DNA from 4 places in the Dactylosporangium sp. NPDC051485 genome. Region 3 is predicted to be linked to each of the others. Evidence: riboswitches for the same ligand, from Rfam matches in the RefSeq annotation. Region 3 holds a riboswitch; each other region holds the start of a gene.
The links. Region 3 has a riboswitch for cyclic di-AMP ahead of AB0M46_RS11525 (NlpC/P60 family protein). Riboswitches for the same ligand answer to the same signal wherever they lie in the genome.
Positions count from the first base shown of each region.

Region 1: it holds a riboswitch for cyclic di-AMP, as region 3 does, so the genes downstream of both, AB0M46_RS25275 (C39 family peptidase) here and AB0M46_RS11525 (NlpC/P60 family protein) in region 3, are expected to answer to the same signal.
Region 2: it holds a riboswitch for cyclic di-AMP, as region 3 does, so the genes downstream of both, AB0M46_RS13185 (NlpC/P60 family protein) here and AB0M46_RS11525 (NlpC/P60 family protein) in region 3, are expected to answer to the same signal.
Region 4: it holds a riboswitch for cyclic di-AMP, as region 3 does, so the genes downstream of both, AB0M46_RS01710 (hypothetical protein) here and AB0M46_RS11525 (NlpC/P60 family protein) in region 3, are expected to answer to the same signal.

Region 1 covers NZ_JBFAZW010000046.1:23,340-28,702, forward strand. The annotation lists gene AB0M46_RS25265 (ROK family protein) at 1-431, opposite strand, end outside; gene AB0M46_RS25270 (YbiU family protein) at 530-1,807, shown strand; cyclic di-AMP (ydaO/yuaA leader) riboswitch at 1,910-2,054, shown strand; gene AB0M46_RS25275 (C39 family peptidase) at 2,060-2,791, shown strand; gene AB0M46_RS25280 (methyl-accepting chemotaxis protein) at 2,807-4,618, opposite strand; gene AB0M46_RS25285 (hypothetical protein) at 4,690-4,818, shown strand; gene AB0M46_RS25290 (hypothetical protein) at 4,910-5,212, shown strand; gene AB0M46_RS25295 (TetR/AcrR family transcriptional regulator) at 5,289-5,363, shown strand, end outside.
Region 2 covers NZ_JBFAZW010000018.1:89,203-94,565, reverse strand. The annotation lists gene AB0M46_RS13210 (Hsp70 family protein) at 1-1,150, shown strand, start outside; tRNA gene AB0M46_RS13205 (tRNA-Gly) at 1,657-1,727, opposite strand; gene AB0M46_RS13200 (pyridoxamine 5'-phosphate oxidase) at 1,737-2,243, opposite strand; gene AB0M46_RS13195 (MarR family transcriptional regulator) at 2,311-2,796, shown strand; gene dcd (dCTP deaminase) at 2,777-3,355, shown strand; gene AB0M46_RS13185 (NlpC/P60 family protein) at 3,402-4,355, opposite strand; cyclic di-AMP (ydaO/yuaA leader) riboswitch at 4,409-4,552, opposite strand; gene AB0M46_RS13180 (LamG domain-containing protein) at 4,664-5,363, opposite strand, start outside.
Region 3 covers NZ_JBFAZW010000015.1:130,219-135,581, reverse strand. The annotation lists gene AB0M46_RS11540 (MFS transporter) at 1-497, opposite strand, end outside; gene ptsP (phosphoenolpyruvate--protein phosphotransferase) at 580-2,217, opposite strand; gene AB0M46_RS11530 (HPr family phosphocarrier protein) at 2,210-2,515, opposite strand; gene AB0M46_RS11525 (NlpC/P60 family protein) at 2,680-3,675, opposite strand; cyclic di-AMP (ydaO/yuaA leader) riboswitch at 3,681-3,823, opposite strand; gene AB0M46_RS11520 (hypothetical protein) at 4,048-4,377, shown strand; gene AB0M46_RS11515 (hypothetical protein) at 4,737-5,180, opposite strand.
Region 4 covers NZ_JBFAZW010000002.1:151,539-156,901, forward strand. The annotation lists gene AB0M46_RS01705 (GGDEF domain-containing protein) at 1-396, shown strand, start outside; cyclic di-AMP (ydaO/yuaA leader) riboswitch at 445-584, shown strand; gene AB0M46_RS01710 (hypothetical protein) at 866-1,558, shown strand; gene AB0M46_RS01715 (hypothetical protein) at 1,562-2,536, opposite strand; gene AB0M46_RS01720 (SigE family RNA polymerase sigma factor) at 2,533-3,042, opposite strand; gene AB0M46_RS01725 (polyprenyl synthetase family protein) at 3,429-4,484, opposite strand; gene AB0M46_RS01730 (ElyC/SanA/YdcF family protein) at 4,689-5,363, opposite strand, start outside.

The DNA of each region.
Region 1 (5,363 bases), on a different contig from region 3:
ACCGGCGATGCGGCCACGGCGGCCAGTTCGGCGGCGACCTCGGCCAGGGCCGCGCCCACGTTTTCGGAGACCGCCGGGCGCCCCAGCGTGCGGTGGGCGCGGGCGATCACGTCGCCGTAGGCGTCCAGCAGTTCGCCCGTGACGCCGCTCGGCGCGATCGACACGGCCAGCGCGGCGCCGGCCGCCGGGGTCAAGGCGTAGTAGGAGCCGACCCGCCCCCGCCCCCGGCCGCCCGGCGTGCGCTCGCCGGTGTCGGTGACCAGGCCGCGCTCGGCCAGGCGGCGCACGCTCTCCCCCGCCGTCGGCTTCGACAGCCCCGTCTGCGCGGCCAGCTCCGCCCGGGTCAGGCGGCGGTGGCGCATCAGCGCGCGCAGCACGTGCTCGTCGGTCAGCGAGCGGACCAGCTCCAGTGAGGGCCTGGCAACGTCCACATACGGATTCTAGTCAGGAGTCTTGCCTAGAAGTGGGGCGGGTGCGTACCGTCGAGATACAAATAAGGAGTCCTGACTAGAACGAGAGGGGGGCGGCCGTGTCTGCACCAGCCCTGCCGCACTGGGAGGAGACGCCGGCGGACCTGCCCGGCGCGATCCGCGAGGTCAAGGCCGCGATCCGGGCCCGCATCGCGGCGTCCGGGCGCACCGTCGAGGAGGTCTTCGCCGCGGTCGAGCGGCGCGTCGAGGCCGAGGTCGAGCAGATCGAGGCGGCGCGGGCCCGCGGCGAGCAGGTCTGGCCGGTCATCGACTACGCCGACATCGCCGCCGGCACCGTCCCGGCCGGGCAGGCCGAGCTGCTACACCGGCGCGGCTGCGTGGTCGTGCGCGGGCACTTCGACCGCGACGAGGCGCTGGGCTGGGACCGCAACATCGTCGAGTACGTCGAGGGCAACCGCTTCTTCGAGCAGTACCGAGGCCCCGGCGACGACTTCTTCGGCACCGTCGGCTCGCGGCCCGAGATCTACCCGATCTACTGGTCCCCGGCCCAGATGCAGGCCCGCACGAGCGACCGCATGGCGCGCGTGCAGGCGTTCCTGAACCGGCAGTGGAAGTACGACTCGGAAGGGGTCCGGTGGTTCGACCCGGACCGCGACTCGCTCTACCCGGACCGCATCCGCCGCCGGCCCGAGGGCGCCGACTCGGCCGGCCTCAACCCGCATCTGGACCCGGGGACGCTCGACCTGTGGATGACCGAGTCCTACCAGCGGGCGTTCCGGCACCTGTTCGACGGCTCGGTGGAGGCCTACGACCCCTGGGACGCGGCCTACCGCACCGACGGGCCGCAGTACCCGGGCACGACCATGTGCTCGGCCTTCCGCACCTTCCAGGGCTGGACCGCACTGTCGGACATGGACCACGACCAGGGCGTCCTGCACACCGTCCCCATCCCGGCGGCGATGGCGTACCTGATGCTGCGCCCCCTGCTGTCCGACGTGCCCGAGGACGACATGTGCGGCGTGACGGTGAACCAGGTCTTCCCGGCCAACGAGCGCTGGCACCCGCTGCTCGTGCGGGCGCTGGCCGGCATCCCCGACGTGCGCGCCGGCGACTCCGTGTGGTGGCACAGCGACATGATCCACAGCGTCGCGCCGGTGCGGCGGCAGCGCGGCTGGGGCAACGTCATGTACATCCCGGCCGCCCCGTGGTGCCCGCGCAACGAGCGCTACGCGGCGGACGTCCGGGCGGCCTTCGAGACCGGCTCGAGCCCGTCGGACTTCCCGGAGGAGCACTACGAGCGTGCCTGGCCGGATCGTTTCCAGCTGGCCGACCTCAACCCGACCGGCCGCCGCGGCATGGATCTCGCCGTCGCCTGACCGCCAGGTCGCAGCATTTCGGACCCCCGTTCCCGGCCCGGATACCGATCAGTAATGTCGCGGCGTCCGGGCCGGACCCTCTGCCCCCGAACGGGTGGCGCCGGCCCCGATCCGCCGAGTCGCGTAGGCGAGCCGGGGACCCATCGCAGTCCCGGGGTGAATCCACCGGCCCTCACGGTCCGGTGGTAGGGCGATCTTTCCCGCCCGAACCCGTCAGCTAACCCGGTAGGCGGCACCGGAAGGAGTTCCGCTGTGCGCTACCCAGATCTCGGCACGCTGACCCGGCGGCCGGTCCCCGCGCTGATCGGCTCGGCCGCCATGCTCGCCGCCACGGTGACGACGGCCGCCGTGCTCCACCAGACGTCCGAACCCGCCGACGCCCACACCGCCAAGGCGGCCGCGCCCGCGCTGGCCACCGCCGCGCCCGGCAAACCGGCCGACCCGCCGGCCCCCGACCCGCTGCTGACCTCGCCGGAGGCGCACTCCGTCGACTATGACTTCCAGTTCCAACCAAACTACTACTACTGCGGCCCGGCCTCGACCCGCATGGCGCTGACCTCCTCGGGCGTCGCGTTGTCACAGGGCGACCTCGCCGCCCGCCTGGGCACCACGGTCAACGGCACGAACTCGGCGGCCGACGTGACCCGGGCGATGAACGGGGTGCTGGGCAAGGACGAGTACCGCACCCGCTGGATCCCGGGCCAGCAGGCCACCGGCGCCCAGGCCGAGCAGTTGCAGCGCGACGCCGTCGCGGCGATGAGCAGCGGGCGGGCCGTGGTGGCCAACATCGTCGGCGGCGCCACCGACGAGAGCGGCGTCTACCACGAGTTCTCCGGCGGCCACTACATCACGCTGGTCGGCTACCGCGACCGCGGCCGGGCGGTGCAGGTCGCCGACCCGTCGGGCATGTTCGGCTCGCGCACCTACTGGATGTCGACCTGGAACATGGCCAACTGGATCGCCGCCCGCGGCTACTCGGCGTAGCGCTCGCGGCAACACTCACCCGGTGAGCATCTCCTGGGCCTGCTCCGGGCGCAGGAGATGCCCCAGGAACGTGTCGATACGGGCCTGGGCGGCCGGGTCGAGCTGCTGGAACTCGATACCGGCCTCCTCGCCGTACTCGCCGTCGATGAGGCGCACGACGCGGCCGCGGGCCGTGATGCGGTCGGTGCCGAACTCGAGGGTCAGCTCGACCGGGCCGCCGACGCTCGCGTGCCACTGCGGCACGACCGCGCAGCGTACGCCGCTGATGCTCAGATCGAGCAGCTCCACGTCGTGGCTGCGCTCGCCGACGCGGATCGTCATCCGGCCCTCGACGGCGGCCCGGCTGTGCCGGCGCCGTTCGAGGCGGTCGGTCACCTGGTTGAGCGCCTCGACCCGGCCGACCGCCTCGCGGACGCTCTGCACCAGCCGGTGCACGGCGTCGCGCTGGCGCACCGAGACGTCGTTGAGCTCGGCGGTGACGCCGCCGACGGAGACCACGCCGTCGCTCATGTCGGCGATGACCGAGGCCATCGCGGCGGCGTCGGCGCCGAGGGCCTCCACCGTGGTGGCGATCTCGTCGGTGGAGTCCTTGGTCTTCGAGGCCAGGGCCTTCACCTCGCCGGCCACGACGCTGAAGCCGCGCCCGGCCGCGCCCGCCCGGGCCGCCTCGATGGTCGCGTTGAGCGCGAGGAGGTTGGTCTGCCCGGCGATGCCGGCGATGAGCGTGGCGATCCCGTCGACCCGTCCCAGGCTCGCGTTGACCGCGCCGACGACGGTGTCCACAGTGGACGCCCGGCCGACGACGGTACGGGTGACCTCGTAGGCCGACGACGCCTGCCGCTCGATCGAGTCGGCCGCGCCGAGCACCGCGTCGGCCTGGGCCATGACGTTGCGCAGCTCGGTGAGCACCGCCCCGCTGGTCCGTTCGAGGATCTCCCCGGCCCGCCGGCGGGTGCTCTGCTCGGCCAGTTGCTGGCGCACCGTGTTGCGCACCAGCTGGGCCTCCTTGGCCGCCCGCTCGCGCTGCAGGTGCTCCTCCTGCTCCTGCATCGCCTCGAACATCCGGTCCAGCTGCCGGCCCAGGTCGCCGATCTCGCTGGCGTCGGGGTTCGCGCCGATGCGCCGGGTGCGGTCCCCGGCGTGCAGCACGCCGCTGATGCGCCGGGCCGAGGCCAGCACCGAGCGGGTCAGCAGCAGCGCGGCGGCGACCGCGAGGCCCAGCCCGAGCAGGATGATGCCGGTGACGAGCAACCGGACCCGCGTGTAGCCGCGGTTGGAGGCATCGACGCGGGCCCTGGCGGCGGAGACCTCGGCGGTGAACAGCTTGTCGAGCGGGCCGGCCATGGCCTCGTTCGCGTCCGCGAGGGCCCCGCCGGCGGCGGCGTACGCCGCGTCGGGCCGCCCGGCGTCGGCGGCGGCCAGAACCTGCTGGTCGCGCACCGCGCGCCAGGCGTGCAGCTTCCCGGCGAAGTCGCCCATGAGCCGCTCGCGATCGGCGCCGGCCCCGGCGTGCGTGGCGAGGTAGTCGGCGATGTCGGCGTCGGCGCTGCGGTCGGTCCGGGCGATGTCGGCCCGCATGGCCTGCCGGTCGGCCGGGGCGGCGGCGAGGTACTCCCACACCTGCACCCGGGTGTCGCCCTCCATGTCGCGCAGGTCGCCGAGCGCGGCCAGCGGCCGCACCGACCGCGCGTCGAGGTCGACCACGCTGTCGTGGGTCTGGCCGAGCCCGACGGCACTGCCGATCACGGCCGGCACCGCGCACACGGCGACCACCAGGTACACCCGGGCGCGCAGCGAGCGCCCCTTGCGCTGTTGCGTTTCCTGCATGCCGACACCCCTCCACCCGGCCATCGGCACGCCCGGCACCGCCTTTACGGTTTGCCGCAATCGTGCCCGGTATGCCGCTGGCGCCCGATCCGCAGGACCTGCCGGCCGGCCCGCGGTGCCGGGCGGTGACGGCCGAGGTCGGCGGGGGCCACCCAACGGTGATCTGCGGCCCGCTCACCCGGCGCATACCCGTGCGCTGATCGGGAAATCACCGCCGGGGCGGGCACGAACCGCCTACTCTCGTCGATGGAGTCGCACCGCGCCGCAACGCGAGCGAGGGAGAGGACGAACGTGAGCCCGGAAGTGGCCGCCCTGTGCGTCGCCGCGCTGGCCATATGCGGGTACCTCGCCCTGGTCGTCATGCACCTGATCGCGTTGCGGGCCCGCGGTGCCGCCGACGACCGCTACCGCCCCCGGCTGGCCCTGTGGCTGGCCCGCACCGCCCAGCGCCGCCGCGACCGGTTCGAGCGCGACGCGGTCCGGCTGCTGCTCGCCGGCCGGATCGACCGGGCCCGCTACCACACCGCCATGGCCGCGATGGCCGCCCAGGACCGGGCCGAGCAGCCGCCCGGCCTCCCCCGCCCCCAGCGCTGACCGTCCGGGACGCTCCGCCACGCAACCCCCGGGCCGCGGGTTGACACCGGAAGTTTGTAAGTGTGTACTGACTTACATGCGTAGTACCGCCGAGGCCCGCCGGGCCACCGTTCTCGACCGCGCCGTGTCCGTGTTCGCCCGCAACGGCTAC
Region 2 (5,363 bases), on a different contig from region 3:
CGAGACGGACTTCGCCACCGCGTTCCTCACCGAGAAGAAGGCCCACACGGTCACCCAGATCGGCCGCGCGGTCGACGTGGCGACCCTGGACTTGAGCACCTCGACCACCAAGCGCAAGAAGGTCGGCGACGCGGCCAAGTGGAGCCAGGCGCTGATGATCGGCGACTACATCGTGGCACTGGCCGAACCCGAGAACGGCAAGCGCCAACTCGTCGGCGTCAACAACATCGACGGCACCGAGTGGACGTCCGCCGTGGGCGCCGACGGCATCCTGATGGCCGGCGACGCCCACCCGTCGACCGGCAGTGCCCTACCCCTGCTGTGGCTGGACCGCAAGACCAATCAGATGTCGCGAATCTCCTCGGTCACCGGCAAGGTCGCCTCCGGCCTTGGCACCACAACGATCGGCCTCCCCACTGGCTGGCGGCTGCTCGGCCCCACCAACACCACCACGAACGTTGTCCTGGTGGCCGCCGGCGGCGCCGTCTGGGACATCGGCGCCAAGGAACCCAAGAAGGTCGCCGACATCCCCGACACCGCCCCGGTCGGCCGGGTCGGCTTCGACGGCCTCGTGTACGCCAACCAGCAGACCGAGTATCAGGTCAGCACCGTCACCGCCTCGAACAGCAACCCGCAGCCCGGCTTCCACGGCCCGGCCAACCGCTCCCCGGTCTGGATCGGCGGCTGCTCCAAGGGCAGCGACCTGTGCGTCATCGACCAGGTCGGCACCGACGAGTCCACCCGCGAGTTCGCCCGCTACCGCTCCGGCTCCACCGCCGAGCAGGTCTGGCGCGTCCCCGCCCCCGACGTAGACCTCCGCCGCCCCCTACAGTCCCTGGGCGGCGACTACAACGACCGCTACCTGATCGTCAACACCACCAAGGGCGGCACCGTCTACGACACCCGCGGCACCACCGTGGCCAGCCACGAGGGCGCCCTGGTCGGCATCGACACGAACCGCGCCTTCGTCTTCACCGGCACCCTGGGCACGAAACCCGCGCCGGTCACCCTCCACGGCCTGGACCTCGACAACAAACTCCGGACCAGCCTCGGCACCCCGACGATCCGTTCGGCCGGCTGCGGGTGGACCTCGACCAGCCTCATCTGCCCCGGCGCCAAGGACTACACCATCTGGAAGTACGCCAAGTAGCCCGGACCACCCACGGCTACCAGCTCGCGGTCCATCGGTACCAACCGCCGCCGAGCGATCGGAACCTGGGCCCTCGAACGACCCCGTGTTCGACTCCGCAGTCGGCCCGACCGGCAGGTACGCGAAGCGGCGTTCTCGAAGAGGTTTGCCGTGCCCTTCGTAGAAGACCGTGCCGCCAGGAACCCAGCCACGGCCAGCGACGCGATTCCGCTGGCCGCACGCCTCACCGATCTGCGTGGACCCGTCAGAGCGACCCACCAGTCCGCACCCACGGCACGCCGTCGCCCCACGCCGAGGCCCTGGACCCGGCCACGGGTGACCGTCACGAAGGATTGCGACGGCACCCAGACGCGCCAGGCGTCAGCCGGCAGGAAAGTGAAGGTGCTTGGTGCGTAGCAACCACGACCGCGAGCACCACAGATCGTGGGGTCTGGGGCTCGGGCCCCAGGAGAAAAGGCGAGGACCCCCGGTCCACGCTTTCCGTGGACAGAGGGCCCCTAGGTCCGAGCGGGTGAAGGGAATCGAACCCTCACTGTCAGCTTGGGAAGCTGATGTTCTGCCATTGAACTACACCCGCGAGCGACGCCTACTGTACCGAATCCACGGGCTTCGTGCACGGACCATTCTGGCGAGGTTTCGGGGGGAGTCGGGTTTTGGGCTTCCAGACGGTGTGGGTTGCGGTGGTCGGGGTGTCGTGGTGGACCAGGAGGGCGACGTCCACCGACAGCTCGTACAGCCGCCAGTCCACCCTCGGCGCGGCGCGCATCGTGGTGGCCAGGGTGCTCATCAGCTCCAGGTCGGAGACCGGGGTGGCGTGGCCCGAGAGGTAGGCCTCGTCGTCGGAGTCCTCGGGCGGGAAGCTGTGCAGGCAGTAGCGGCCGTCGCGGTCCAGGTCGTGGCGTTTCGGGGACGGCAGGACGAAGCAGAACAGGCCGGCGGGGGTGATGACCGGGGACACGGGGTGGATGCGCGGGCCGCCGTCCGGGCGGACCGTGGCCAGGTAGGCCAGGCCCGGACCGTACTGGCAGACGAGCTTGTGGATGGCCGCGGCCAGGTCCGGCTCGGCGGCCGCGAAGTCAGCCCAGGTTGCCATACAGTCGACGCTACTCGAACATGTGTACGAGGATTGCCAGATTTCCCGAAAGAGGCAAACTGAAGCGGTGAGCGGAGCGGAGGAGCTGATCGCCCTGCTGCGGCAGTTCAACGTCGAGGCCGATCGGTTCGTGGACGTGTTCGTGCGGGCGCACGGGCTGCATCGCACCGACATGAACGCCGTGGCGCATGTCTGGCGGGCGGCGGAGGAGCGTGAGCCGCTCACGGCCGGGGAGCTGGCTCGGCGGCTGTCCCTCTCGCCGGCGGCCACCACGGCGCTCCTGGCGCGACTCGAGCGGGCCGGGCACATCGAGCGCCGGCCCGACCCCGCCGACCGGAGACGGATCGTGCTGCACATGCGACCGTCGGCGCGGGAGCTGGCGCACGCGTTCTTCGCGCCGCTGGGGGTGCACCTGCGGGCGGCTTTTTCGCAGTACACCAGGGAAGAACTGGACATCGCGGCAAATGTGCTGCAAAAAGCTCTCCAAGCCACCACACAAGCTGCCGACGAGGCGGCACCGTTAACCTCAGAGGGTGCTGCTATCCGACCGTGACCTGTACAAGGAGCTCGAGGGCGGCCAGCTGCGCCTCGAGCCGTTCGATCAAGCGCTGGTGCAACCGTCCAGCATCGACGTGCGGCTCGATCGGTGGTTCCGGGTCTTCAACAACCACCTGTACACCCACATCGACCCCGCCATCCAGCAGGACGAGCTCACCTCGATGGTCGAGGTCGGCGACGGCGAGCCGTTCGTGCTGCATCCCGGCGAGTTTGTGCTCGCCTCCACGCTCGAGGTGATCACGCTCGGCGACCAGCTCGCCGGGCGGCTGGAGGGCAAGTCCAGCCTGGGGCGGCTCGGGCTGCTGACGCACTCCACGGCCGGCTTCATCGACCCGGGCTTCTCCGGGCACGTGACGCTGGAGCTGTCCAACGTGGCGAACCTGCCGATCCGCCTGTGGCCGGGGATGAAGATCGGCCAGCTGTGCATCTTCCGGCTGTCCTCGCCGTCGGAACACCCGTACGGCTCGGCGGTCTACGGCTCGCGGTACCAGGGGCAGCGCGGGCCGACGCCGAGCCGCTCGTGGCAGAACTGGAAGACCTGGCCTACGCAATAGCGCTGACGCAGTGAAGAGGGCGGGTCCCGAAGGACCCGCCCTGTCGCTAGGCGACTCTGCCGTACCCCGAAATCGGCTCTGCATCGATCTTTTTCATCTGCACCGGTTGGCTGGGATTCGGTGCGTGGACCATCCAGCCGCCGCCGACGTAGAGCCCGACGTGGTGGTTGTCCTTGTAGAAGAAGACGAGGTCGCCGGCCTTCAGGTTGGCCCGGGAGACGCGGGTGGTGTCGTCGTACTGCCACTGTGTGTAGTGCCGCAGCGTGTACCCGGCCTGCTTCCAGGCGTACAGCGTCAGCCCCGAGCAGTCGAACGTGTTCGGGCCCTCGGTGGCCCACACGTACCTCTTGCCGATCTCCGAGCACGCCACCTGGGCCGCCTTGGCGCCCGGGCCACCGGTGTACTCGAACGGGCAGGCTACCGGCCGCAGGTTCCCCGTGCCGCCCGACGACCCGTAGGCCTTGGTCCGCATGTCGTTGAGGTTCTTGATCTCGGCGTTGATCTGGGTTTCCTGCTGCGCCATCGCGGCCTCTTGCTCGGCCTGCTTGGCGACCAGCTCGTCGATCGGGCCCTTCTGGGCGTCGTACTGCCGCTTCGCGACGAGCACGTCCTTGATCCTGTCCTGCTCGTCCTTGGCCAGCATGTTGAGCATCGTCATCTGGTCGATGAACGTGTCCGGTGAACCGGTGGTGAGCATCGCGTCGAGCTTGGAGAAGCGCCCGTTCTTGTACTGCATGACCGCAAACGCGCTGACCTTGTCGAAGGCCGCGTCGACAAGGGCCCGCAGCGGCGCGATCTGCGCCTCGAGCTGCTTCTGCTTGGTCTGGTTGGCGGCGAGCTCGATCTTGAGCTGATTGTGCTGCTCGATGATCGGCTCGATCTGGTTCCACTTGTCGTCGATCTGCTTTTCGATCTCGCCCGGCGTCGGGTCCGCGTGGGCGCCCCCTGTGATGCCGATCGCGAGAGACAGACCGCCGAGGGTGGCAACGAGGAGCCGCACCAGACGACTGGGCCGCCTCGTCCACCTCAGATGGGTCTCCACCGAGGAGCTACTCCTTCTTCCCTGACCGCCTACCGGGTTAGCTGACGGGTTCGGGCGGGAAGGTCGCCCTACCGCGCGCTCAGGTGCACGACGCGGATTCACCCCGGTTGGGACGCGTGGGTCCCCGGCTCGATTCGACTCGGCGGTGTCAGGCCGGCGCGCCGTTGGTTGGCGCGGACGTCCGGCCCCGACGGGAATTCACGTTAAGGGGGCCGGGTTCCCAGGTTCAAGGGAGTGTGCGATTCCTGTCCGATTTGTTCCGAAAATCACGCGAATCGAGTGACGTAGACGTCGTCGATTACGCCGACGAACTGATCATTGTTCGCACTGGTCCCCTTGCCGCCAATACACAGTGGATCGTCATTCACAATGGACAGTGACGAAGGAATTGCGGTGCGTCCCACCTCGACGCCGTCCAGAGCCACCGTGAGCAGCGCGTTACCGCGCGTGCACGCCAGCCGGTGCCACCGCCCGTCAGCGACGGACCGCGATGCGAGCGCTACAAAAATGGTAGCCGAGGCAGTGCCGACAATCACGCAACTGGGCCGCCCGGCCTCGCCGTCGACCTGCAACTTGAACTGACTGCCACCGACCGAGAACCCTTTCTGCACGACATTGGCGCCCTTGGAAGTCTCATCGGGCCCGATGAGCACGCTGGCCCCATAGGTGAAGGCGCCGCGGCCCGGATTGAGAAACCCGACGGGCCCGCTCTGCAGGATGGCGCGCGGACAACTGGGAGCCCCGTAATGTGCACATTTCTGGGGAAATCGGACGGCGAGTCCGCCGTCGTGCGGCACCATGGCGAGCTCCCCGCCCTCGGCCTGCCGGGAATGCAGCGACCCGAGCCCGCTGTCGAACGTGTAGCGCACGGCGACCGGGGCGCGACTCGGCGACGGCGACGGCGACAGGCTCCTTGCGGGCGCCGATCCGTGGCCGGGCGACGGCGGCCGCCGCAGGGGCTGGCCT
Region 3 (5,363 bases):
GCGTAGAAGGGCAGGCGCACGTCGAGCGCGCCGAGGAGGCCGCCCAGGACCGGGCCGGCGGTGAAGCCCAGGGCGAAGGCGGCGCCGAGCAGGCCGTAGGCGCGGGCCCGGGCGGACGGGGCGGTCACGTCGGCGACGTAGGCGTCGACGACCGTGGTCGTGCCCGCGCAGGCGCCGGCCAGGGCGTGGAAGGCCAGCAGCCAGCCGGCGGCCGGGGCGGCGGCGTGGGCGAGGTAGTCCACGCCCAGGCAGGACAGCGAGAGCAGGAGCACGGGGCGGCGGCCGTACCGGTCGGCGGCCCGGCCGAGCAGCGGGGCGGCGAGGAACTGCAACAGCCCGTAGCTGGACTGGATCCAGCCGGCCCAGCGGGCGCCGTCGGCTGGGGTGCCGGTCAGGGCGGTCAGCAGTGCCGGGGTGATCGGCACGATCAGGCCCAGGCCGAGCATATCGACGAAGACGGTGACGAGGAGGAACGACAGGGCAGGGGCCCGGCGCATGGGGACGCTCCGTAAGGCTGGGAGGACACTGGGTCCCCCCTCGGGCCTCACGGAGGCACGGAGGATCAGATTATCGGTACCGTCAAATGGTTTTTTGCAGCGCGCGGCGCGCGGCCTCGGGCGTATCGGCGGCAAGGGCGGCCTTGGCGATCCGGCGGCACTCCTCGAGGGTGTGGGCGGCCAGGGCCTCGCGCACGGCGGGGATGCTGCGCGGCGCCATGGACAGGCTGGAGATGCCCAGGCCGGCGAGGACCAGCGCGAAGCCGGGGTCGGCGGCCGACTCCCCGCACACCCCGACCGGCTTGCCGGCCTCGAGCCCGGCGGCGGCGCAGGCGGCGATGAGCGCGATGAGCGCGGGCTGCCACGGGTCGAGCAGGTCGGCGAGGTCGCCGCACATGCGGTCGGCCGCGAAGGTGTACTGGCTGAGGTCGTTCGTCCCGAGACTGAGGAAGTCGGCATCGCGCAGGATCGCGCCCGCGCGCAGGGCGGCGGCCGGCACCTCGATCATCACGCCGGCGGTCGGGAGCCCGTGGGCGCGGCAGACGGCCGTGAACTCGGCGGCCTCGGCGGCGGTGGCGACCATCGGGGCCATCACCCACACGTCGGCCTCGCACGCGGCCGCGGCGGTGGCGATCGCGGAGAGCTGGGTGGCCAGCACGCCGGGGTCGCGGCGGGCGACCCGCAGGCCGCGCAGGCCCAGGGCGGGGTTGGGCTCGGCGGCCTGGCGCAGGAACGGCAGGGGCTTGTCGGCGCCGGCGTCGAGGGTGCGCACCACGACCTTGCGGCCGGGCAGGGCCGAGAACACCGCGGTGTACGCGGCGACCTGCTCCTGCTCGCTAGGCGGGTCGGCGTGGTCGAGGTACAGCAGCTCGGTGCGGAACAGCCCGACGCCCTCGACGTCGCCGGTGAGGTCGCGGGCGGAGCCGATGTTGGCCAGCAGCGCGACGGGGTGACCGTCGGCGGTCCGGCCCGGGCCCGTGGAGTCGGCCCCACGTTGGCGAAGCCGCGCGGCCCCGGCGTTGATCGCGGTCGCCTGCGCCTGCGTGACCCCGACGGCGAGCACGCCGGTCGCGCCGTCGAGCGACACCATCGACATATCGGAGATGTCCGAGATTTCGGGACACCGCACGACCGCCGGGATGCCCAAGGTCCGCGCCAGGATCGCGGTGTGGCTCGTCGGGCCGCCCTCGGCGGTCACCAGGCCGAGGACCACCGAGGGGTCCAGCCCCGCCGTGTCGGCCGGGGCCAGGTCGCGGGCGGCCAGGATGAACGGGTGGCCGGGCGAGGGCACGCCCGGCATGGACAGGCCCAGGCAGGCCGCGACGAGCCGGTCGCGCAGGTCGTCGAGGTCGGTGACCCGCTCGGCGAGGTATCCCCCGGCCGCCTCGAACGCCGCCCGGTGCTCGGCGAGGACCGCGGCGATGGCGTGCGGGGCCGGGGCGCCGGCCTCGATCGCCGCGAAGGCCGCGTCGGTGAGCATCTCGTCGGTCGCCATGAGCACCTGCGCCCGCAGCACCTCCGCCGCCGTCGGGTCGGCGGCCGCGTCGGCCCGGCGGGTGAGGTCGTCGGCGACGAGGGCGACGGCCCGCCGTACCGCATCCCGCTCCTCGGCGGCCGAGACCACCGCGGCGGGCGACGGCAGCGACGGCGGCGGCGCCAGGTGCAGCACCGGGCCCGCGGCCCGCCCGGGGCTCACCCCGAGACCGGCGAGCTCACGCATCGGACGCATCCAGGGACGGCGCATCCGGGGAAAGCGCAGCCAGGTCGCGGGCGAGGAGCGCGGCCAGTTCGTCGAGGGCGGCCTGCGCCCCCTCGCCGGAGGCCTCCAGGGTCACCGCCGTGCCCTGCTTGGCGCCGAGGGACAGCACCCCAAGCATGCTACGGGCCGGGACGGGCTTCCTGCCGTTGTCCGTGCTGATCGTCACGGCCACGGGCTGCTTCGCCGCGGCGGCGAAGCAGGGCGGCGGGGCGGGCGTGCAGGCGCTCGCCGACCCGACGATCACGGTCCGGGTGGGCACGACAGACCTCCTGAAGCTCGACGGTGACCAAGGCTCAACGATGGCTGGGCTCGACGGTGACCTTGATCGCCGCGCCGCGGGCGACGATGCCGAACGCGTCCGGCTGAACACCAAACACGGCCCGCCGCGGGTGCGGCGGGCCGTGCGGTGTGGCGGTGCGGGCGTTACGGGCGGCCGTAGCCGTAGAGCGTGTCGATGTCGATCGGGGCCACCTTCACCACGGTGCGGCTGTTCGGCGCGTGGATGATCTGGTTGTTGCCGATGTAGATGCCGACGTGCCCGAGCCCGTTGTAGAACACCAGGTCGCCCGGGACGAGCTGGCTGCGGGAGATGTGCTTGACCCTGGAGTACTGCTCGGCGGCGTTGTGCGGCAGCGACACCCCGGCCGCGTTCCAGGCCATCATGGTCAGCCCGGAACAGTCGAAGGTGTTCGGCCCGGCGGTGCCCCAGACGTACTTCTTGCCCAGCTGCGCCCACGCGTAGGAGACCGCCTTGCCGGCCGCGCCGGAGACCGCCGGCGGCGGCCCCGGGTTCGGCGCGGGCTTGGCCGGCGTCGTCGTCTTGGCCTTCGCGGCCGCCGCGGCGGCGGCCTGCTCGGCCTTGCGCTGCATCTCGTCGAGCCGGGCGATGTCGCCCTCGATCTGCTTGCGCCGGGTCTCCAGCTCGGTCTTCTGCCGGCTCTGCGCGGCGACCTGGTCGCCCAGCCGCCGCTGCTCCGCATCGACCGCGCCCTTGGCCGCGCTGAAGGCGTCGAGGTCACGCTGCTGGCTGCGGGAGATCTGCTCGAGGGTGCCGACCCGGTCGGTGAAGCTCTCCGACGAGGCCGCCCCGAGCATGAGCGACCAGGTGGCGAGGTTGCCACCGGTCTTGTAGGCGCTGACGGCGACCTGGCCGGCGTTCTCGCGGGCCGCGTCCATGCTGGTCTGCAGCGGCCCCAGGTCGGCCTGCAGCTTCGCGATCGCCGCCTGGGTCGCCTCGAGATCGCCGTTGACCTTGTTGTACTGCTCGACGACGAGCTCGACTTCCTTGTTGCCCTTGTCGATCTGGGCCTGGATCTCTTCCGGTGACGGGTCCGCGTGGGCCGCGCAGGCGGGCGCGACCATCGCCGCCACCGCCACCGCGGCCACCGCGGCGCGCAACACCGTCCGTCCGTTGAACACAGCAGGTTCCTTCTTCCCGCCGCCTACCGGGTGAGCTGGCGGGTTCGGGCGAGAAGAAGGCGCGCCCTACCGCGGGTCCGCGGATTCACCCCGATGGGGATCTGGTGGGTCCCCGGCTCGCGCGCACGCGACTCGGCGGAGCCTGCCCGGGCCACCCGGGGTTTGGGCGACGACGGCCGGCCAGGCCGAGACCCAACGTAACGGCAAGCCCGCGACCACGAAACCGCCCAGCGATGATCTAAGCGGGACTTAACGAGAACCTGCACTGATCGGAGGACACCCCTCATCGCCCGCACGGTCGATGGCCGGGCGGACCCCGCGCCGGGATCATCGTCTCGCCCTTCGTGTGGTGCCCCGGGCCGGAGGACCCCAATGGACGCCTACTCGCTCGGCCAGCTCTTCGGCTGCGGCCTGCTGTGCCTGTGCCCCCTGATCGTGGCGATCGTCATCGCCGTCGCGGCCGGCAAGCGCGGCGGCGCCAGGCACGACTCCGGCGGTGGTGGCGAGCCACCGCCGGCGAAGACGTGGCAGCCGCCGCAGCCGGCCCCGCTCTGCGGCAGCTGCGGCGGCAGCGGCAAGCAGTCGGACACCTGCAACGGCGGCTACGTCTACGGCGCCGACGGCCGCCCCCAGCATCACCACTTCTGCGGCGGCACCGGCTACGTGCGCTGCACGAGCTGCAACGGCACCGGCCACCGCTGAGGCCGGCCTTTGCCCGCACATCACCTTCTGTGCCACCAACGCCACCGTCCGCAGTATGTGTCGTCGCGGTTTCCGGCTGAGCGCGATGGCGTTGGGAAGTGTCGATGTACGGCTGAGGCCAGCGCTATTTCGGTGCGGTTGGCCGGCCGACCTCCATGACTTCGTCTGCCAGACACAACCCGGCACAGGAAGGGCAGTCACGCTGAGTCGCGTCGAGGTCGCAGACCCACGACGGGTGCACGCTTCCGCTTGATGTCAGTGCGCTGGCTGCCTGCGGCCTGCGGGCCCGATCAGGTACACCCGATTGGACGGTTCCAGGGGCATGCAAGGCCTCGCCGGCCCTTCGTGACGTCAGGTCGTCATCGCACAGATGTATCGGACGCGGCCCGCGCGATGTCGCGCGCGAGGTGGGAGGCACGCAGGCCGACCGACCGTAGTCGGCGCAGGTCCACGAGCGTGTCATGCATGAGCTGGACGTGAAAGTAGTTGACATACTCCAGGACCGCGAACAGTGCAAAGGCCAGTCCTGGCCAGGAGGTGCGCCCTGGATCCGTCGCCGCGACGGATCCAGTGGCCACGAGGCCAGCGGCCAGGAACAGCGGGTTGACGATGCGGGCCGCGCGAAATGCCGCCAAAGCCGGAATGTGGCGCCGGCGAACGCTCATCTGATGCAGTTTGGCTACCCAGTACGCGGCGCCCTCGACAAGCAAGAGCGCAAACAACGCGAAGCCGACCAGGTTGGTTGCCGTAGCCGGTAGCCCGACCAGGCCGAACCATACCCCGCCTTGCAGTGGGATGTTCATGAGTTCCAGCGCAGCCAGCGAGCGCAGACGTCGGCGAACAGCCTGACCGGGTGTTGCGCCGATGGGGGCACTCCGCACGCCAGCCATTATGGATCATGAACTGCCGCGACCTATGTCAACGACACCCGCTACTTCGGCGTCACCATGCAGGCCCTCATCGATGTCGATGCCACCGCGGCCGCG
Region 4 (5,363 bases), on a different contig from region 3:
GTGGCCGAACGGCTGGCCGGGCTGGTCCGTCCGGGGGACACCGTGGCGCGCCTCGGCGGCGACGAGTTCGTGGTGCTCATCGAGAACGTCGGCGACGACCTCGCGCGGGCCGCCCTGGTCGAGCGGGTGGAGCGGGCCGTCTGCGCGCCGGTGACCCACGAGGGCCGCGCGATGCGGGTGCGGATCAGCGTCGGCGTGGCCGTGATCGACGATACGGTCGAGGATCCGGGCACGGCGCTGCGCATTGCCGACAAGGCGATGTACCAGGTGAAGCGCCATCGTCACGCGAATGGGTCATCCGAACGGATGACCAATCGTGTGACGGCAATCGGTGAGCGAACGGGTGCACCGGGTGGGATCCCGTTGCTGCGGTTGGCCGAGGCCGAAACCGCTTAGTAAGGTCGGGTGGTCTGCTTGGTCGACGGGCGCCGAATTGGTGCCACCGGGCAGTCGCCGTCGAGCCGCAATTTTGCGGGCCGGGGACCCACCGCAGTTTTGGGGTGTATCCGCGATCGAGTCGCGGTAGGGCGAATCCTCCCGTCCGAACCCGTCAGCTAACCCGGTAGGCGGCATCGGAAGGAGTTCTGCACGTGGTCTACCTCGATGCCTCGTTCCCTCCCGGACAGGTGAGCGCCAGGAACTGATCCTGGCTGCGCTTTCACGCTGAATTCGCTCGCGCGATCCCTTGTACTCAACGGAATCGCGCCGATCCCGCGCGCCCATTTCCGGCGTGCGATTCGCCGCGCCCATTTTTGCCGCGGTTCGTTTGCGCAGCGTCCGTTTTTTCACCGCGTCCGTGAGGAATCTTTTCTTGAAACCTTTGTCGCGTCAGTTTCGTCCCAGACATCGCCGGTCCGGCCTCGTCGTGAAGACCGGCGCCGCGTCCGTCGCGGCGATTTCCGCCGCCCTGCTGGCCACCGGCTCGACCGGCACCCCGGCCGCGCCCGTGGCTGCCGAGGCCGCCGCCCCGCCGGCCCACGCCTACGACGTCTCCTACGACATCTCTTACATCTCCTACATCCGGCCGCAGGCCGACTTCGGCACCGCCGCCCTGGTCCAGGCCCAGGTCCAGGCCCCGGCGCCGAAGCCGACCGCCCCGGTGCCGCCACCCGCGCCCCGGCCGCCGCGCCCGGTGGCCGGGCTCGACCAGACCCAGATGAACAACGCCGTGGTCATCGTGCGCCAGGGCCGGGCCCAGGGCATGCCGGACAAGGCGCTGGTCGTGGCGATCGCCACCGCGATGCAGGAGAGCGACCTCTACAACGTGGCCAGCCCGGCGGTGCCGGCATCGCTGCGGCTGCCGCACGACCGCGTGTCCCAGGACCACGACTCGGTCGGGCTGTTCCAGCAGCGCACGAGCCAGGGCTGGGGGACCGTGGCCGAGCTCATGAACCCCGCCCACTCGGCGATGCTGTTCTACAACGCCCTGGCGCGCGTGTCGGGGTGGCAGGGCATGAGCGTCACCCGGGCGGCGCAGGCGGTGCAGCGCTCGGCGTACCCGGGGGCGTACCAGAAGCACGCCGACCGGGCCGCCCAGGTGGTCGCCGCCATCGTCTGAGCGTCAGGGGACCGGGTCGGTCGTCCAGTCCTCCACGCGCGCGATCGCCACGACCCGCGCGTCGAGGCCGCCCTGGTCGACCTGCCCGTCGGGCCGCAGCGTGACGCGGTAGCCGGGGCCGTCGCGGCTGGGCGGCGGCACGTAGGCGTGGTCGGCCAGCACGAGCGTCGTCTGCGGCCCGCCGGTCACCGGGTCGGTGCCGCGGTCCATGCCGACGAGGGCCACCGGCGCAGCCGTGACGACCGTCAACCCGACCGGTACGGCCCGGCGCCCGTCGGTGCCGAGCCGCTCGGCGATGTGCCGCCACATGGCCCGGTTCTCGCCCGGCGGGCCGGGCGCCTTGCCCTCGACGGTGGCCCACGCGCCGGGCGCCCACTGCCAGAGCAGCCCGGTGGTGTGCGGGTCGGCGGCCACGGTGTACCACCGCGCGTCCCCGGCCCCGAGCGCGGGCGCGGGGCTGGTGGTGACCGCGAGCCCCGCGCCGGGCCGCGCGGCGGTGGCCGGGTCGAGCCAGCGGGGGAGGTGCCCGGGCGCGTACAGCGTGATGCTGAACTCGGTGGCGCCTCCCTTGTCGCGGCCGTCGGTGTAGCTGAGCGACTGCATGGCCGCCCACATGGTCCGGTCGGTCCGCTCGCGCACCCCGGCCGGCAGCCAGCCGGGCGCGATGCGCAGGACCAGCACCTCGTCGAAGCCGCCCGCGAAGCGCCGGGTCCGCGGGGTCTGCGCCGGGCTCGCCGAGGCCGACCCCGATGTCCCCGCGGCCGGCCCGGCGCCGGGCTGGGCGGGCCGCAGCGCGACCGCCGCCGCCCCGGTGAGCCCGAGCACGACGACCGCGGCGGCCAGCCCGGTCGCCAGCGCGCGCCGGGCCTTGCGCCGCCGCCCGTCGGCGACCACCCGGGCCAGGTCGACCCGCGACCGCGGCGCCTCGCCGCCGGCGTGCATGAGGCCCCGCACGGCCCCCTCGTCGAGGTCATTCATCGTGTACTCCCCGTGTCGATCGGCGCCAACCGCCTGCGCATGGCGCTCAGGGCGGCCGCGGTCTGGCTCTTGACGGTGCCGGGCGCGCAGCGCAGCGCCTCCGCGGTCTGGTCGACCGACATGTCGTAGAAGAACCGCAGGACGAGCACGGCCCGCTGGCGCGGCGGCAGTTCGGCGAGGGCGTCGCGCAGGTCGAGCCCGGCCGGCAGCCCCTGCAGCGCGGCGTCCTCGGCCGGCCCGTCGGGCAGCCGGTCCAGCAGCCGCACCCGGGCCCACCCGCGCCGCTGCTCGTCGACGAAGCGGTGCACCAGGATCGTGCGCACGTACGCGTCGACGTTGTCGGCCCGCCGGATGCGCCGCCAGCGCACGTACGCATCGGTGAGCGCGCGCTGGACGATGTCGTCGCCCCGGGTCCAGTCGCCGCACAGCAGATAGGCGGCGCGGCGCAGGCCGGGCAGCCTTGTCCGGACGAACTCGTGGAACTCTTCTTCGACGGCGTCCGCCATGTTTCCCTCCCCGCGTCACTTCTATGGCGTCGCCGGGCCGGAAAACGGTTCGGTGCGAGGTGACAGGCGGTGACGAACGCAGCTGCGAGGTCGTGGTAGAACCCGATGATGAAGGCGCGGCGGTCGGTACGGCGGCGGAGTTCGCCGAACTCGTTCATCCACGCGTGGCTGGCTTCCACGACCCAGCGCCAGCCGGTCTGGATCGGGGCGGGTTTCCCGCGCCGGGCGATCCGTCCGCGCCAGCCGCGTCCGGCGAGCAGGTCCCGGGTTGCCCAGTCGTAGCCGGCGTCGAGATGGACAGTGACCCGGCCGGGCCAACGGCCGCCGAGCTGCGCGTCAGCAGCGTCCAGGGCCGGGCCGAGCAGGAGCGCGTCGTGCCGGTGTCCTCAGTTCGGCGCGGCGGCGGCGCGGCGGGCCAGGGCGACCAGCTCGGCGACGGCGGCCGGAGCGGGCGAGGCGAGGTCGAGCGCCAGCAGGGCCTGCGACAGCAGCTCCTCGGCCTGGCGCCGGCACCAGTCGCGGGCGCCGGACTGCTCGATCGTCTTGGCCGCCCGCTCCGCGTCGGCGTCGCTCAGGCGGCCGCGGCCGTCGAAGAGGCCGGCCAGCTCGTCCGCCCCGGCGGCCAGGGCGGCCGCGACCGGCAGGGAGTGCCGCCGGCGGCGCAGGTCGGCGTAGGCGGGGCGGCCCGGGCCGGCGTGCTCGCCCCAGATGCCCAGGAGGTCCTCGGCGAACTGCACGGCCAGGCCCAGGCGCACGCCGAAGAGCCGCAGGCGCTCGACCTGGTCCGGGTCCCCGCCGCCGGCCACCGCGCCCAGGGCGCAGGCGCAGCCGAAGAGGGCGCCGGTGCGCTGCTCGACCATGGCCAGGACGTCGCGCAGCAGGTCGGTGCGCTCCTCGGCCGGGTCGGGGCGGGTCTCGCGCAGCGCCAGGCAGGCGTGCTGGCCGTGCAGGAGCTCCTGGACGGTGTCGCCCAGCACGCGCATCATCGCCCGGTCCGGGCCCGGCGCGCCGGTGCGCTGGCGGGGGCGGCCGGGGGCGGTGTGGGTCGGGTCGCCGGTGGCCACCACGTCGAAGGCGAGCGCGAGCAGCGCCTCGCCTCCCAGCGCCGCCGGCTGGCTGCCGACCACGCTCCAGGCGGCGCCGTCGGCCCGGCCGTCGACGAGGTCGCGGCGGATCGCCGACCAGTGGTGCATGAGCTCGACCGCGACGGCGGCGGGCACCGCGTCGTGCGGGTCGCCGCCGACCGCGGCCGCGCAGGCCAGGGTGAGCGCGCTGCGCAGCCATGCGGCCGGGGCGTTGCCCCTGGCGGGGTGTCCCAGCTGCAGCTCGCCGACCTCGCGGGACGGCTCCGGGAGCCGCCCGATGGCCGCGCGCAGCGGCGGGTCGACCATCCGGCCGGCCCAGCGCAGCACGTCGTCCGTGGTGCGCAGCACGATGACCATCAGCCGAGCCGTCCGATCCTCGCCCTCACCGGGCTGCACCACCCTCGCGTCGCCGTGTCGAGACCGGGGTCAAGTATGCCGGGGAGGCCGGGCGCGTACGGCGGAAACCGGGAGGGCCGGGCCGTGTGGCGAAATCGGCTGTCGCCCGTCCGGCGCGTGTCGCGCGAAAATCCGCGTGTCGTCCCGGCGGCCGTGCCCGTTGCGTTACGCGGTGTGCGCGGCCACCACCCGCTCGACCGCCGGGTCCGGGGGCGACTGGACGGCGGGCGGCCGGTGCCGGATCGCGTCCCAGGCGGCCTTCCAGGCGGCCCCGACGTCCCTGGCCGTGTTGTACCAGATCGTCACCTGCTGGCAGCCATGACATCCGGACGGGACGCCCCACGCGTCGACGCCCAGCCCGCGGCAGAGGGTGACGGCGCGGTACAGGTGCACGTCCTGGCTCACCAGCAGCGCCCGGCTGACGCCGTAGACGTCGTGGGCCCGGCGGCAGGTGTCGTACGTGTCCAGGCCATACGGGTCCAGCACGAGCCGGGATGGGTCGACGCCGCGCTGGGCGAGGTACGCGCTCATCGCCTTGACCTCGTTGCCCGATCCGCCGTGGGCGTCGCCGGAGATCAGCAGCGCCTTGACCTTGCCCGAGGCGACCAGGGCGGCCGCCGTGTCGAGCCGGTTGCGCAGGAACGACATCGGGTCCTTGCCGCCGTTCTCCAGCTGCGCGCCGAAGACGATCGCGACGTCGGCGGCGGGCGCACGGTCGGCGGACACGAGCCGGCCGGCCGCCGAGGCGCGCAGCCACACGGTCGGGGCGAGCGTTACGGCCAGCGCGATCACGGCGGCGACGACGAGCCGCCGCAGCACCTTCCGCCGGCGCCGCCGGTC